DNA from 2 places in the Nonomuraea rubra genome. Region 1 is predicted to be linked to the other one. Evidence: riboswitches for the same ligand, from Rfam matches in the RefSeq annotation. Region 1 holds a riboswitch; the other holds the start of a gene.
What was found. A riboswitch is a leader RNA that binds a small molecule or an ion and turns the genes downstream of it on or off. The one in region 1 is predicted to bind S-adenosylmethionine.
Positions count from the first base shown of each region.

Region 2: it holds a riboswitch for S-adenosylmethionine, as region 1 does, so the genes downstream of both, thrC (threonine synthase) here and HD593_RS59330 (aminotransferase class V-fold PLP-dependent enzyme) in region 1, are expected to answer to the same signal.

Region 1 is NZ_JACHMI010000001.1:12,756,075-12,763,965, reverse strand. Features, by position in the region: gene HD593_RS59355 (Rossmann-like and DUF2520 domain-containing protein) at 1-255, opposite strand, end outside; gene HD593_RS59350 (chaplin family protein) at 567-797, opposite strand; gene HD593_RS59345 (SAM-dependent methyltransferase) at 987-1,949, shown strand; gene HD593_RS59340 (cytochrome P450) at 2,026-3,189, opposite strand; gene HD593_RS59335 (TerC family protein) at 3,219-3,962, opposite strand; SAM riboswitch class IV at 4,085-4,200, shown strand; gene HD593_RS59330 (aminotransferase class V-fold PLP-dependent enzyme) at 4,246-5,538, shown strand; gene HD593_RS59325 (DoxX family protein) at 5,554-6,261, opposite strand; gene HD593_RS59320 (NADH-quinone oxidoreductase subunit D) at 6,385-7,530, shown strand; gene HD593_RS59315 (acyltransferase family protein) at 7,527-7,891, shown strand, end outside.
Region 2 is NZ_JACHMI010000001.1:386,854-394,744, forward strand. Features, by position in the region: gene HD593_RS01805 (MFS transporter) at 1-1,079, opposite strand, end outside; gene HD593_RS01810 (alpha,alpha-trehalose-phosphate synthase (UDP-forming)) at 1,122-2,546, opposite strand; gene HD593_RS01815 (RNA polymerase sigma factor) at 2,578-3,132, shown strand; SAM riboswitch class I at 3,212-3,353, shown strand; gene thrC (threonine synthase) at 3,367-4,602, shown strand; gene HD593_RS01825 (MoaD/ThiS family protein) at 4,627-4,902, shown strand; gene HD593_RS01830 (cold-shock protein) at 5,147-5,347, shown strand; gene groL (chaperonin GroEL) at 5,676-7,301, shown strand; gene HD593_RS01840 (hypothetical protein) at 7,449-7,802, shown strand; gene HD593_RS01845 (YbhB/YbcL family Raf kinase inhibitor-like protein) at 7,848-7,891, opposite strand, start outside.

The DNA of each region.
Region 1 (7,891 bases):
GCCGCTGACAAGGTGCGGCAGCGCGTCGTCGGGCACGGTGAGCAGGACCAGCTGGGCCGCCGCCACCACCTCGTCGGGCTGGGACGGCGTGACGCCGAGCCGGTCGGCCGCCCATCGCTGCGAGTTGTCGGACACGCCGCTGGCGGCCACGACCCTGTGCCCGGCCTGCGCCAACGCGGCGCCGAGAGCGGAGCCGACCTTGCCCGCCCCGAGCACGCCGACGGTCAGCCGTGCCGGGCGATCCCCTGCGTCCATGACGTCTCACCCCTGTCGACCGTGATGGCACTGCCGACCAGCGTAACGGCCTCTCAGAGTGACGAGCGTGACCGGTGTTTTGCCGCGCGTTGAGTTATTCGCAAAAGCGACAAGGGCATACAAAACGTGCACCCCCTGTCGGAAGAGATGAGGAGAGGGGTTCATCGCATGGCAGCGGGCGCCGAGTCCCGGATCGAGGCCCGACGCCCGCACGATGCGACCCCTTGGAGGTGCGCCGGCCGGTCATCCGCCGACTGACCGGCCGGGGGACGAGCCCGGGCCGACCTGCGTCGGCCCGGGCTCTTTTCCCATCAGTAGTGGTGAGGGGCGTGCACGCCGGCGCCACCCTTGCAGCCGGCGACCGCGACGCCGATGACGGCCACGGCGTTGCCGCAGATGTTGATCGGCGCGGTGATCGGGGCGACCACCTGGTTGCCGGAGAGCACACCGCCTGCGCCGTCGGTGATGATGTCGGCGTGCGCCGGGACGGCCAGCGACATCATGGCGACGGCTCCGGTGACGACCAGGACCTTCTTCAGCATGAGGGCTCCTCTCGGTTTCGCGGCACGGGACCGCGGGTGCATGGTCGGGAGTGACCGGGATCGGCCAATTGGGGGTTGGCGGAACGCGACCACTCGGTGACAATGGGTAAACGCTACCGCAAGTTCACGACCTTGAGTAGTCATATGATGACGGTGCGTGCCTGTCGCGAGTCATGAGATAGTCCAGGCATGTGGCTCACCTGGCGCGTCGCAACGGAGCGCGCGCTGTACGGCGAGGAGGGCTTTTACCTCCGCGAACGCCCGTCGGGCCACTTCCGCACCTCCGTCAGCGCCTCGGCGGCCTTCGCCGGCGCGGTCCTGGCGCTGCTCGCGGAGGTGGACGCGGACCTGGGCGAACCAGACGTGCTCGACCTGGTCGACATCGGCGCGGGCGAGGGCGTGCTGGTCACGCAGGTGCTGGAGGCGGCCGAGCCCCGGCTGCGCGACCGGCTGCGCGTCACGGCCGTGGACCTCTCGCCCAGACCGGCGGGGCTGCCCGAGCGGATCGAGTGGTCGCCGGTCCTGCCGACGGAGATCACCGGGCTGGCGATCGCCAACGAGTGGCTGGACAACGTGCCGCTCGACGTGGTCGAGCAGACCTCCGAGGGGCCGCGGCTGGTCATGGTCAACGTGCACACGGGCGAGGAGCACGTCGGCGGCCCGCTGCGGCCGGCCGACCGGAGCTGGCTGGAGCGGTGGTGGCCGCTCGGCCGCGTGGGCTCGCGGGCCGAGATCGGGCGACCGCGCGACGAGGCGTGGGCGTCGGTGCTCGTCCGTCTCACCAGGGGGCGGGCGATCGCCATCGATTATGCACACCCTGTGGACAACCGGCCGCTGCACGGCACGCTGACCGGGTATCGCGACGGGGCGGTCGTCACGCCCGTACCCGACGGGACCTGCGACATCACCGCGCACGTCGCGCTCGACGCGTGCGCGGAGGCCGGGCGGCGGGCCGGTGCGATATCCACAACCTTGTCCACACAGCGGGAGGCGCTGCGGGAGCTGGGGCTCACCGGCGAGCGGCCGCCGCTGGAGCTGGCCCGCAGCGATCCGCGCGGCTACCTCCGGGCCCTGGCGCGGGCCTCGGAGGAGGGCGAGCTGATCGACGCGTCCGGGCTCGGCGGGTTCGGCTGGCTCAGCCAGTCGAAGTGAAACGGTCTGCGGCGATGTCCGGCTGGCTCGGCCGGTCGAAGTCGGCCGCTCCTCTCGGCTCCGGCGCGAACCGGTCTCAGGCGGTGGCGGTGAGCTCCAGCGCGTGCAGGCCGCGGATGACGTAGCCCGGCTTCCAGGAGGGCTCGTGCCGCAGCTCCAGCGTGGCCGCCCGGTCGAGCAGCGCGCCGAACGACTCCATCAGCTCGATCCTGGCCAGCGGCGCGCCGAGGCAGAAGTGGATCCCGGCGCCGAAGGAGATGTGCGGGTTGTCGGCCCGGCCCACGTCGAGCCGGTCCGGGTCGGCGAACACGGCCGGGTCCCTGTTCGCCGAGCCGAACAGCAGCGCCACCTCCGAGCCGCGCGGGATCCGCACGCCGTGCACCTCGATGTCCTCCAGCACCCAGCGCTCGAACATCTGCAGCGGCGTGTCCCAGCGCATCAGCTCCTCCACCGCCGTGGGCAGCAGGGAGCGGTCGGCGCGCAGCCTGTCCAGCTCGCCGGGGTTCCGGAACAGGGACCACCAGCCGTTACCCGTCACGTTCACCGTGGCCTCGTGACCGGCGTTGAGCAGCAGGACGCAGGTGCCGACCAGCTCGTCCTCGGTCAGCTCGTCGATCTGGGCGAGCGCGCTGACGAGGTCGTCGCCGGGGCTGCGCCGGCGCTGGGCGGCCAGGGTCTTGAGGTAGCCGGAGAACTCCGAGGCCGCGCGGACCGCGGTGTGCTGGGCCTCGGGGGACGGGTTGAGCTCGTACATGCCGCAGATGTCGGCGGACCAGGGGCGCAGCAGGTGGCGGTCCTGGTCCGGGATGCCGAGCATCTCCGCGATCACGGTGACCGGAAGCGGCTCGGCGACCTCGGCGATCAGGTCACCGCCGCCCTTTTCCACGAAAGCGTCCACCAGGCTCCCGGCGATTGCCCGGACGCGGGGGCGCAGCGACTCGACCATGCGGGGCGTGAACGCCCTGGAGACCAGCCGGCGCAGCCTGGTGTGCACCGGCGGCTCCACGTCGAGCATGCCCGCCCTGATCACGCGCCAGAACGGCTCCTGGAACTCCGGCTCCGGCGGCCTGCCGAACTCCTCGTGGGTGGCCACGTGCAGGTACGAGCGGCCCAGCCGGCGGTCCCTGAGCAGCGCGTTCACGTCGGCGTGCCGGGCGATGAGCCACTGGCCCGTCGGCTCGAAGTAGCTGACGGGCGCCTCGCGCCTCAACTCGTCGTAAACCCTGTACGGGTAAGCCACGAAATCCGGATTCCAAGGATCAAAGCCCACTACTGCATCTTAGGATCGCCTTCCACCTGCTTGGTGTGCCTGCCGCGCATCCGGATGTTGAGCAGCTCCACGATGACCGAGAACGCCATCGCGAAGTAGATGTACCCCTTCGGGATGTGCTGGTCGAGCCCCTCGGCGACGAGCACCACGCCGATCAGCACCAGGAAGGCCAGCGCCAGCATCTTGATCGTCGGGTGCTGGTCCACGAACCTGCTGATCGGCCCGGAGGCGAACAACATCACCGCCACCGACACCACGACGGCCGCGATCATCACGCCGATCTCGTCCACCATGCCGACCGCGGTGATGACGGAGTCCAGCGAGAACACGATGTCCAGCACCATGATCTGCACGATCACCGAGGCGAACGAGGCCGCGGCGGCCTGCTTGCCGTCCTTGCCGGAGGGTCCCTCCATGCTGTGGTGGATCTCCGTGACGCTCTTGCCCAGCAGGAACAGGCCGCCGAGCAGCAGGATCAGGTCCCGCCCCGAGATCTCGTGGCCGAGTACGGAGAACAGCGGCTCGGTGAGCTGGACCACCCACGACAGGCCGAGCAGCAGGAGCAGCCGGCTGATGAGGGCCGCGGCCAGACCGAGCACCCTGGCCCGGTCCCGCTGTTCAGGGGGCAGCTTGCCGGCCAGGATGGAGATGAAGATGATGTTGTCGATCCCGAGCACGATCTCCAGGGCGACAAGGGTGAAGAAGCCGATCCAGATGTTCGGGTCGGTCACCCAGTCCAACATCTGCTCACCTCCATGACTCAGGGGGGACATTTCGGGGGTTTCCCGGTAGCAACGAGTCACAGGTGGCATTAGTTCGCGGTCTTGCGTTTCCTGCCCGGCTGTCGGTTATAGTTCACGACGTAGGTCATGAGTGCCAGCGACAAGCCCCGGCTAGCTGGCCGGCAACCCTCGCGTCCGCGGCGGGGTGCCCCGGGTGAAGACCTGGTCCGCCACGAGGTGTGGCGGGCAAGCGCGGGCTCCGTGGCTGCTCCCAGGGGTCCGATGACCCCGCAGGAGGTTTGCCGTGTCCACGCTCACGATCTTCAGCTCCGCCCGTGACGCCGCCGCCGGGACCGCTCCGGCCACCTCGGCCGGCCGGCCGATCCCCGCCGTGATCGGCGCCGATCTGGAAGTGCCCGTCAAGGGCGGCCGGCTCGTCGGGTACGCCAACCTGGACTACGCCGCCAGCGCGCCCTGTCTGGAGCCGGTCAGCGCCGCCGTCGCCGCCGCGCTCCCGGCCTACTCCAGCGTCCACCGCGGCGCCGGTTACGCCTCGCAGCTCACCACCGCCAGGTACGAGCAGGCCCGCCACACGGTCAGGGCGTTCGTCGGCGCCCGGCCGGACGATGCCGTGATCTTCACCCGCAACACCACCGATGCCACGAACCTGCTGGCCGGCTGCCTGCCGGCAGGCACCACCGCCGTGGTCTTCGACACCGAGCACCACGCCTCCCTGCTGCCCTGGCCCCAGGCCGTACGGCTGGCGCCGCCCGCCTTCCCCGGCGAGGCCGTGCGCGCCGCGGACGAGGCGCTGGCCGGGATCGACGGGCCGAAGCTGCTCGTGGTCACCGCCGCCTCCAACGTGACCGGCGAGCTGTGGCCGATCGCCGCCCTGGCCCACATCGCGCACCGGCACGGGGCCCGCATCCTGGTGGACGCGGCGCAGCTCGTACCGCATCGCAAGCTCAACCTGACGGCGCTCGACCTGGACTACGTGGCCTTCTCCGGGCACAAGCTGTACGCGCCGTTCGGCGCCGGGGTGCTGGTCGGGCGGCGGGACTGGCTGGCGGAGGGGACTCCGTACCTCAAGGGCGGGGGCGCGGTGCGCTCGGTCGGGGAGGACGTCGAGTGGCACGACGACCCGGAGCCGCGGCACGAGGCGGGCACCCCGAACGTGCTGGGCGCCATCGCCCTGGCGGCCGCGTGCGACGCGCTGACCGCCACCGGGTGGACCGAGCTGGTCCGCGAGGAGGAGCGGCTGATCGCGCGGTTGCGAGCGGGGCTGGGCTCGATCGCGGGTGTACGGGAGCTGTCGCTGTGGGGGGACGACCACCCGCGGGTCGGCATCGTGTCGTTCACCGTGGCCGGGTACTCGGCCCGCGAGGTGGCCGAGGCGCTGTCCGGCGAGTACGGCATCGGGGTGCGCGACGGGAAGTTCTGCGCGCACCCGTTCGTGCGGCATCTGCTGGACTCCGCCGATGGTGGTTGTGACGACGACACCGCGTCGGCGGTGAGGGCCTCGATCGGGATCGGCACCACGCAGGAGCACGTGGACCGGCTGATCGAGGCCGTGCGTGACCTGGTCTCCCGCCTCTAGGTCCGGCTGGGCCGGTCAGCCGTTCGGCGGCTTGCGGTGCTGCGGTGGCTCGTCGGAGACGAGGGCGTCGATCTCCCGCATGTCGTCGTCGTTGAGCCTCCCAGAGCTGGGTGCCGTGCTGGGCGCGTCCGGCTGCCGGGGCACCTCGGGCTGCTCGCCGGGCGCGGGAGCGGGCGTCGTGGGGCCGCCGGTGGTCGTGGTGGGGCCGCCGGTGGTCGTCGTGCCGGCCACTCCGCCTGCCGTCGTGCCCGCGGCGGTCGTCCTGCCCGGCCCGTAGGCCGTCAGCTCCTCCTCGGCCGTACGCCGCTCGGCACGCCTGCGGAAGATCGCGCCGAAGATGGCGTCCAGGCTGATCCGGCCACCCCCCAGCGCCAGGAACAGCAGGCTGAGCGCGCCGAGGGCTCCTGTCAGCTCCCAGCCGCCCTCGCCGACCATCACGCCCTTGGTACCGTGCACGAACATGATCGCGCCGAGCATGTTGATCAGCAACAGCAGCGCCACCGGGCGTACCAGCAGGCCCAGGATCAGGAAGATGCCGCCAACGGTCTCGACGACGGTCGCGTAACCGGCGGCCAGCTCGGGCGTCGGGATCCCCATCTCCCTGAAGCCCTGTGTCGTGGCACCCAGCCCGCTCTGCCACTTCTGCCAGCCGTGTGCCACGAAGATCACGCCGGTCGCGACGCGCGCGATCAGTGCCGCGACATCAAAGAGAACTCTCTTCATGGTGTTTTCTCCCCCCGTTCCCGGTATTCCTCCCCATGTCCGGCTTCACGATGCGTTTCCATACCATCTCTTGACCTGCCCCCGCGCTGGATCACCACCGTGGTCGGTGGCAGCATGGCCCGTATGACGGAACGAGTGGTCGGAATCGGCGCGGGCGCGAAAGAGCTGGCCACCGAGGACATGATCCTCAACATCGGCCCCCAGCACCCGTCCACCCACGGCGTCCTCAGGCTCCGGCTGACGCTCGACGGCGAGCGCATCGCCACCGCCGAGCCGATCATCGGCTACATGCACCGGGGCGCGGAGAAGCTGTTCGAGGTGCGCGACTACCGTCAGATCATCATGCTGGCCAACCGGCACGACTGGCTGTCGGGCTTCGCCAACGAGCTGGGCGTGGTGCTCGCCGCCGAGCGCATGCTGGGCATGGAGCCGCCGGTGCGGGCCGTGTGGGCGCGTACGCTGCTGGCCGAGCTCAACCGGGCGCTCAACCACCTGATGTTCCTCGGCTCCTACCCCCTCGAACTGGGCGCGATGACGCCGCTGTTCTACTCCTTCAACGAGCGCGAGCGCATCCAGGCCGTGATGGAGGAGATCTCCGGCGGGCGCATGCACTACATGTTCAACCGGGTCGGCGGGCTCAAGGAGGACCTGCCGTACGGCTGGCTCGACCGCGTCTCCGCCACCGTCGCCGAGACCCGCCGCCGGGTCCCCGACATCGAGAACCTCATCCTGCACAACGAGATCTTCATCGCCCGCACCAAGGGCGTGGGGGTGCTGACGCGCGAGCAGATCATGCAGTACGGCGTCAGCGGCCCCATCGCCCGCGCCTCCGGCGTGGACCTCGACCTGCGGCGCGACGATCCGTACCTGGCCTATCCCGAGCTGCCCGTCAAGGTCGTCACCCGCGGCGCCGGCGACTGCCACGCCCGCTTCACGGTGCTGCTCGAACAGCTCAAGGTCTCCCTCGACCTGGCCGACGCGTGCGTCGACCGGCTGCGCTCGCTGCCGCCCGGGCCGATCAACCAGCGGCTGCCGAAGGTGCTCAAGGTGCCCGAGGGGCACACGTACGCGTGGACGGAGAACCCGCTCGGCATCAACGGCTACTACCTGGTCTCCAAGGGCGACAAGACGCCGTGGCGGCTCAAGCTGCGCTCGGCCTCCTATAGCAACATCCAGGTGCTGCGCGAGATGCTTCCCGGGCATCTCGTGGCGGACATGGTGGCGATCCTCGGCTCCATGTTCTTCGTGGTGGGTGACATCGACAAGTGACGGCTCAGGAACGCGACAAGTACGTCGACTGGCTGCGGGCGCTCAGCCTGATCGTCGTGGTGGTGTGGCACTGGGCCTTCACGATCCTCGACTGGAAACCGTACGGACCCGAACCCACCAGCCCGCTCGGCTTCACCAGCGGGCTGTGGATCCTCACCTGGCTGCTGCAGGTGCTGCCGCTGTTCTTCTACGTCGGCGGCCACGTGCACCTGCTGTCCTGGCACCGGGCCAGGGCCCGCGGCACCGGGATCGGCGCGTTCGTCTGGCGGCGCATCCGCGCGCTGGCCTTACCGGCGCTGTTCCTGTCCGGAGTGTGGATCGTCATCGGGGCGGTGGTGACGTACACGTTCCATGTCGACTG
Region 2 (7,891 bases), about 12 Mb from region 1:
ATGGGTGAGGCCGCCGCCGCCAGGTCGGCCCGGCCGCCCGCGCCGGCGATCAGCGCGTCCAGCGCGAGCGGGAAGTGCAGGGCTACGCCGAGCCCGCAGATCACCAGCCCGGCGTAGGACAGCACCGGCTGGCCGCTCGTCCAGAACACCAGCCAGCCGGCCAGCGTCAGCCCCAGCGCCCCCGCGAACAGCGGCGCCCGGGGCAGCCGCAGCGCGAGCTGCGCCCCCGCGAACCTGCCCGCCGCCATGCCCGCGATGAACGCCGTCAGCCCGGTCGCCGCCGCGACCGTGGACAGCCCGGTGCTGAGAGCGAGCAGCTCCGCCGCCCACAGGTTGAACGTGAACTCCAGCGCCACGCAGCAGAACAACACCAGCCCCGCCAACTGGAACCGCCACCCGACCCGAGCCGCGGCACCGGTGGCTTCTTCAGTCAGGCCACTCGGGCCCGCGCCGGTCGCAGCGTCGTGCGGGCCGGTCGCGGAGTCGGGCGGGGCGGTGGGGCGGGGGCCGGGCCAGACCCGGCCCATGGCCAGTGCGAGCAGTACGGTCATGACCGGCGTGGCCAGCAGCGCGACCCGCCAGCCGACCGTGCTCTGCCCGATCAGGCTGAGCCCGAACGTCATCCCCATCCCCGCCACCACGGCCACCGCGTTCGCCTCGCTCAACGCGGCCGCCCCGGCAGCCCCGTGATGGTCGCTGAGCGCCGCCATGGCGGTGTAGAGCATCACCGACCCGAACCCACCGGCCACGCCGTACCCCAGCAGGGTGAGCGGCAGCGCGTCGGTGGCGAAGATCGTGAGCATGCCGGCGCTCATTCCCGCCATCCCGATCCAGCTCGTCGCGCGCCGCCCGTACGTACGGGTGAGCAGGGGGAGCAGCAGCCCGGCGGCGATCGTGCCCGCGGCCATGGAGGTGCCGTGCAGGCCCGCGACGGTGGCCGAGGTGCCCTGGTCGGCGCGCAGCAGCGGCACGGCGGCGCTGAGGCCGTACACGAAGGTGGCGAAGGTGCTGAGCTGGAGGTAGATGAGCCAGGTAGGGCGGTCTCTGATCAGACGGACGGGCGATAAGGCCGTGCTCACCCGGCAGCCTCCCGGTGATCGGACTGACCTTGCCCTCCCATGTTAGGTGAGGGCTTCGAGCTGGGCCGCGAGCCACTTCTGCGGTGGCAGGGCGGTGGCGGCGGCGTGCAGCTTGTCGCGGCGCATGCGGCGCTCGTCCTCCGGCATGACGAGCGCGCCGTGCAGCGCGGCGGCGGTGCCGCTGATGTCGTAGGGGTTGACCACGAGGGCGTGCGCGCCGAGCTCGGCGGCGGCGCCGGCCTCGCGGGAGAGCACCAGCGCGCACCGCGGCGACAGGATCGGGCCCTCCTTGGCGACCAGGTTCATGCCGTCGCGGATGGGGTTGACCAGCAGCACGTCGGCCATCCGGTACGCGGCCAGCGAACGCGGGTAGTCGTCGTTGACGTTGAGTATCAGCGGGTCCCAGTCCTCGGTGGCGTACTCGTCCTCGATCTGCTGGGCGCAGCGCTGCACGGACGCGGTGTACTCGCGGTATTCGGGCAGGTCGTGGCGGCTGGGGTAGGCGAAGGCGAGGTGCACGACCCGCCCGTGCCACTCGGGGTGCGCGGCGAGGAACTCACGGTAGGCGATCAGCCCGCGCACGATGTTCTTCGACAGCTCGGTGCGGTCGATGCGGACGATCAGCTTGCGGTCGCCGACCTGCTCCCGCAGCGCGGTCATGTGCGACTCGACATCGGGCTCGCAGGCCCGCTGCCATAGCGCGTCGCCGTCGACGCCGAGGCTGTGCACGCCGATGCGGGTGGTCCTGCCCTCGTACGTGACGCTGCGCCCCACCCGGTCGGCCTCCGCGCCCAGGAGCCGCTCGCAGCAGTCCATGAACGCCTGAGCCCACCTGTCGGTGAGGAACCCGGCGTGATCGGCCCCCAGGATGCCTTCCAGGACCTCGCCCGCCACGTCGTCCGGCAGCAGCGAGAAGTACTCGGGCGGCGCCCACGGGGTGTGGCTGAAGTGCGCGATGCGCAGGTCGGGCCGCTCGGCGCGGAGCATGGCGGGGGTGAGCGTCAGGTGGTAGTCCTGCACCATCACGCGGGCGCCGTGCCCGGCCTCCTCGGCCAGCGCCAGCGCGAACGCGCCGTTGTAGTCGCGGTACGACTCCCACTCGCGCTCGAACCTGGTGCCGAAGTTGGGCGAGTTGGGGATGTCGTAGAGCAGGTGGTTGACGAACCACAGGGTGGAGTTGGCCACGGCGTTGTAGGCGCGGTGGAAGGTGGCGGGCGGGATGTCCAGCATCCGCAGCGGGCCGGTGTCGTAGCCGGCGTGGTCGATGCGGCCTCCGGTGGCCAGCCGGACGGCGCTGCGGTCGCCGTCGGACAGCGCGGCGCAGACCCAGAGCACGCCGTCGTCCTTGGCCACGCCCGACAATCCCGAGACGAGGCCGCCGCCGCCGCGTCTCATCGTCAGCTCGCCGTCGTCGGAGACGGTGAAGGAGACAGGCCCTCTGTTCGAGGCCAGCAGGACGCTGTTCATCTCGGCTCCCTTCGATCATAGGATCCCAGCTATGGCGCTTGATGAGCTAACCGAGGAACTCGCCCGCTCCGCTGCTGCGGGAGATCATCGCGCACTTGGCGAGCTCCTCGCGCGGATTGAGCCGGATGTGATGCGACACTGCGCCCGGATCCTCCCCTATCACCAGGACGCGGAGGAGGCCTCGCAGGATACGTTGCTGGCGGTGGCGCGCAACATCGGGCGCTTCGAGGGTCGGGCGAGGTTCAGCACGTGGCTGCACATCGTGACGGCCAACTGCGCGCGCACCACGTACCGGTCGCTGAAGCGCAGGGCGGCCGAGCAGACCTCCGACGAGCTGCCCATGCAGAAGCCCGACGCGCGGCGGGTCAGCGTGATCGCGGGGTCGCGGCTCGACCTGCTCGACGCGATGGAGGCGCTGGAGGCCGACAAGCCCGACCTGGCGCAGGCACTGGTGCTGCGCGACATCGTCCAGCTCGACTACAACGAGGTGGCCGAGCAGCTCAACATCCCGCTGGGCACGGCGAAATCCCGGATTCATCAGGCCCGCAAATACGTGCAGGGCGTGCTCGGTGAGGACTATCGCTGAGACTGCTTGTCTCGCATGTTGAGACGAGTGGTCATTTCGGGCACTTAAGCGGGTAGAGTCCATTTCAACAACTTCATATTGCTCATCCAGAGGGGTGGAGGGACCGGCCCTGCGAAGCCCCGGCAACCCTCCCGGCTTTCGACTCGCGACCTGGCGAGGCCGACCGGGACAAGGTGCCAATTCCGGTTCGCGGTCAAGGTGGCCGTGGGCGAAGATGAGGGAAGGCCTCGCTTCATGTCGCTCGACTTTGGTCCTGCCGTCGCTCTGTCCTGCCGCGAGTGCGGCGCCCGTTACCCGCTGGGCCCGAGCTTCGCGTGCCAGGAGTGTTTCGGGCCGCTGGAGGCGGCCTACGACTTCGGTGACGTGTCCCGCGCGGAGATCGAATCGGGTCCCGCGAACATCTGGCGTTACCGCTCGCTGCTGCCCGTTCCCGCGGACGTGGCCAGTAAGCCCAATATGAACCCCGGTTGGACGAAATTGGTCAAGGCCGGAAACCTGGGGCGCGCGCTCGGCATCAAGTCCCTTTACGTGAAGGATGACTCGGGCAACCCCACCCACTCCTTCAAGGACCGGGTCGTGGCCATGGCCGTCGAGGCGGCCCGCAACTTCGGTTTCCACACCCTTTCCTGCTCCTCCACGGGCAACCTGGCCGGCGCCGTCACCGCGGCCGCCGCGCGGGCCGGGCTCGACGCGTGCGTGTTCATCCCGGCCAACCTGGAGAAGGCCAAGATCGCCATGGCCCGCGTGTTCGGCGGGCGGCTGATCGGCATCGACGGCACGTACGACGAGGTCAACCGGTTCTGCTCGGAGCTGATCGGCGACCCCATGGGCGACAAGTGGGGCTTCGTCAACGTGAACCTGCGGCCCTACTACGCCGAGGGCTCCAAGACGCTCGCGTACGAGATCGCCGAGCAGCTCGGCTGGCGGCTGCCCGAGCAGATCATCATCCCCATCGCCTCCGGCTCCCAGCTCACGAAGATCGACAAGGGCTTCAAGGAGCTGGTGAGGCTGGGCCTGGTGGAGGACACCCCGTACAAGGTCTTCGGGGCCCAGGCCCTCGGGTGCTCGCCCGTGTCCACGGCCTACAAGGCGGGGCACGACGTCGTGCAGCCGGTCAAGCCCGACACCATCGCCAAGTCGCTGGCCATCGGCAACCCCGCCGACGGGCCGTACGTGCTGGACATCGCCCGGCGTACCGGAGGCGGCGTCGAGGACGTCACGGACGCCGAGATCGTGGCCGCGATGAAGCTGCTGGCCTCGACGGAAGGCATTTTCGCCGAGACCGCCGGCGGGGTCACCGTCGGCGTGCTGAAGAAGCTCACCGAGAGCGGGGTGCTCGACCCCGAGGCGGAGACCGTGGTGCTCAACACCGGCGACGGGCTCAAGACGCTCGACGTGCTCACCGGTGAGGCCGTCGAGCCCACCGCCGTGATCAAGCCCTCTCTCGACGCGTTCCGCGCGACTGTCTGACAACCAGGAAAGGCGATTAGAACCATGAGCGTTTCTGTGCGGATTCCCACCATTCTGCGCACGTACACCGGGGGGAACGCGGAGGTCAGTGGCGAAGGCGCGACTCTTCGTGACGTGCTCGCCAAGCTCGACTCCGACTACCCGGGGATCGGCGCGAGAATTCTGGATGAATCGGGCAAGATTCGTCGTTTCGTCAACGTTTACGTTGGGGAAGAGGACGTCCGTTTCGCCGAAGGCCTCGACACGCCGGCCCCTGAGGGCACTCAGATCTCCATCATCCCGGCGGTCGCCGGCGGCTGAGCCCCGGAGACCTACCCACTTGAAGGCGCCCCTAGTGGGCGCCTTCTCCTTTTCCCTGGCAATTCAACGTTGAACCACCTGTACTGCGAAGAAATAGGCAGTTTGCGGATTGACTCTGTTGCCAAACCCCGTGCCACAGGTATGGTCGAGGGCGATCGTCTGGCTGCTTTTCCGTTAAGTCATACGATTACAGGTCCCGCGGAGGAATGGGCGAGATCTGGGAGACCAGTAAGAGGAGTCGGAAGTGGCGCAGGGCACCGTCAAGTGGTTCAACGCGGACAAGGGCTACGGCTTCATCGCGGTAGACGGTGGTAAGGATGTATTCGTCCATTACTCAGCGATCATGATGGACGGGTACCGCTCTCTCGAACAGGGGCAGCGTGTCGAGTTCGAGATCACGCAGGGCCAGAAGGGGCCGCAGGCGGAGTCCGTCCGCACGGTCTGAACGTCCAAGCTGGTATGCACCGGGCGGGATCGCGCGGCAACGCAGTCCGCGCGAGCCGTCACCTCTCTTTCGCCGACTCGCGTACGGCGAGCCGCTCCGCGCGGCTCGCCGTACCGACTGATTGACCTGGGCGGGAATGCCGGGCGGGGTGGCGTTCGCTTGCACTCGGCAGGGTAGAGTGCTAAACAGTTCGTTGGCACTCTGTGCAGCAGAGTGCCAACACCGGATCGAGACGATGGGGTCTGCCGAACGGAGATGCTGACCCATGCCGTCGCGGGCGTCGGCTCGGTCCACGACAAGCCACCCTGCATGTGGGAGGTCTAGCCTTATGGCAGCCAAGATGATCGCGTTTGACGAGGACGCCCGGCGCGGTCTCGAGCGCGGTATGAACCAGCTCGCCGACGCCGTCAAGGTGACCCTCGGCCCCAAGGGCCGCAACGTCGTGCTGGAGAAGAAGTGGGGCGCTCCCACGATCACCAACGACGGTGTGTCCATCGCCAAGGAGATCGAGCTCGAGGACCCGTGGGAGAAGATCGGCGCCGAGCTGGTCAAGGAAGTCGCCAAGAAGACGGACGACGTCGCGGGCGACGGCACCACGACCGCCACCGTGCTCGCCCAGGCGCTGGTGCGTGAGGGCCTGCGCAACGTCGCCGCCGGCGCCAACCCGATGGCCCTGAAGAAGGGCATCGAGGCGGCCGTCGAGCGCGTCAGCGAGGAGCTCTCCAAGCTGGCCAAGGACGTGGAGACCAAGGAGCAGATCGCTTCCACGGCCTCCATCTCCGCCGCCGACGCCGAGATCGGCTCGCTTATCGCCGAGGCGATGGACAAGGTCGGCAAGGAAGGCGTCATCACCGTCGAGGAGAGCAACACCTTCGGCCTGGAGCTCGAGCTCACCGAGGGCATGCGCTTCGACAAGGGCATGACGTCGATGTACTTCGTCACCGACTCGGACCGCATGGAGGCCGTGCTCGAGGACCCGTACATCCTGATCGTCAACAGCAAGGTCTCCGCCAACAAGGACCTGCTGCCGCTGCTCGACAAGGTCGTCCAGTCGGGCAAGCCGCTGCTGATCATCGCCGAGGACGTCGAGGGCGAGGCCCTGGCGACCCTGGTCGTGAACAAGATCCGCGGCCTGTTCCGCTCCGTCGCCGTCAAGGCGCCGGGCTTCGGTGACCGCCGCAAGGCGATGCTGAACGACATCGCGATCCTGACCGGTGGTCAGGTCATCGCCGAGGAGGTCGGCCTCAAGCTGGAGACCGCCACCCTCGACCTGCTGGGCCGCGCCCGCAAGGTGGTCGTGACCAAGGACGAGACCACGATCGTCGACGGTGCCGGTGACGCCGAGCAGATCTCCGGCCGGGTCAACGAGATCCGCGCCGAGATCGAGCGGACCGACTCCGACTACGACCGTGAGAAGCTCCAGGAGCGCCTGGCCAAGCTCGCCGGTGGCGTGGCGGTCATCAAGGCCGGTGCCGCGACCGAGGTCGAGCTGAAGGAGCGCAAGCACCGCATCGAGGACGCCGTGCGTAACGCCAAGGCGGCCGTCGAGGAGGGCATCGTGCCCGGCGGTGGCGTGGCGCTGCTGCAGGCGGGCGCGAAGGCGTTCGACAAGCTGGAGCTGAACGGCGACGAGGCCACCGGTGCCGCCATCGTGAAGAAGGCGCTGGAGGAGCCGCTCAAGCAGATCGCGGTCAACGCCGGTCTCGAGGGCGGCGTCGTGGTCGAGAAGGTGCGCAACCTCACCCCGGGTGAGGGCCTGAACGCGGCCTCCGGCGAGTACGTCAACATGTTCGAGTCGGGCATCATCGACCCGGCCAAGGTGACGCGCTCGGCGCTGCAGAACGCCGCCTCCATCGCGGCGCTGTTCCTGACGACCGAGGCCGTCATCGCCGAGAAGCCCGAGAAGACCCCCGCCGCCCCGGCCATGCCGGGCGGCGGCGACATGGACTTCTAGGTCTTTTCTCGCCGCGCGGACGAAGAGCGGCCCGGGTTTTTCCGGGCCGCTCTTGTTTTGTTTATCTGCTATTACGTTTCACAATTGATCGGTTACTTGGAGTGAGGGAAGGTGGTGGCGCTCACACCTCGACCGAAGGAGCAGATTGTGCTTTCCCGCCTATTCGGCATCGCCGCCCTGACGCTGGCCGCCGCGACCACCCTGGCCGTTCCCGCGCACGCCGACGACGACCTGACCGTGGTGACCGTTCCCGCCTACGACGCGGAGGACGCGGCCGACGAGGCCGCGGCGTACGCGGAGGACGACACCGACCTCGAATCCAAGCAGGCCGGCGACACCGGGGCCCGGGTGCACCTCGACGGCGAGTCGATGCCCGACATCCTGCTCCCGCGCGAGCTGCACATGCCGATCTGCGCGCCCGGGCCGGGGCTCGGCATCCCGCTGGTCGACCAGATCCTGCCGGGGCTCGTGGGCTGCCCGGCGGCCGCTCTGGGCCGCTGAGCCCCGGGCGCCTGACGCCGAGCCAGGCGCCCGGTGACGGGCTGCTCAGACGCCGTAGTAGCCGATGACGCTACCTCGGGCCAGGGTGT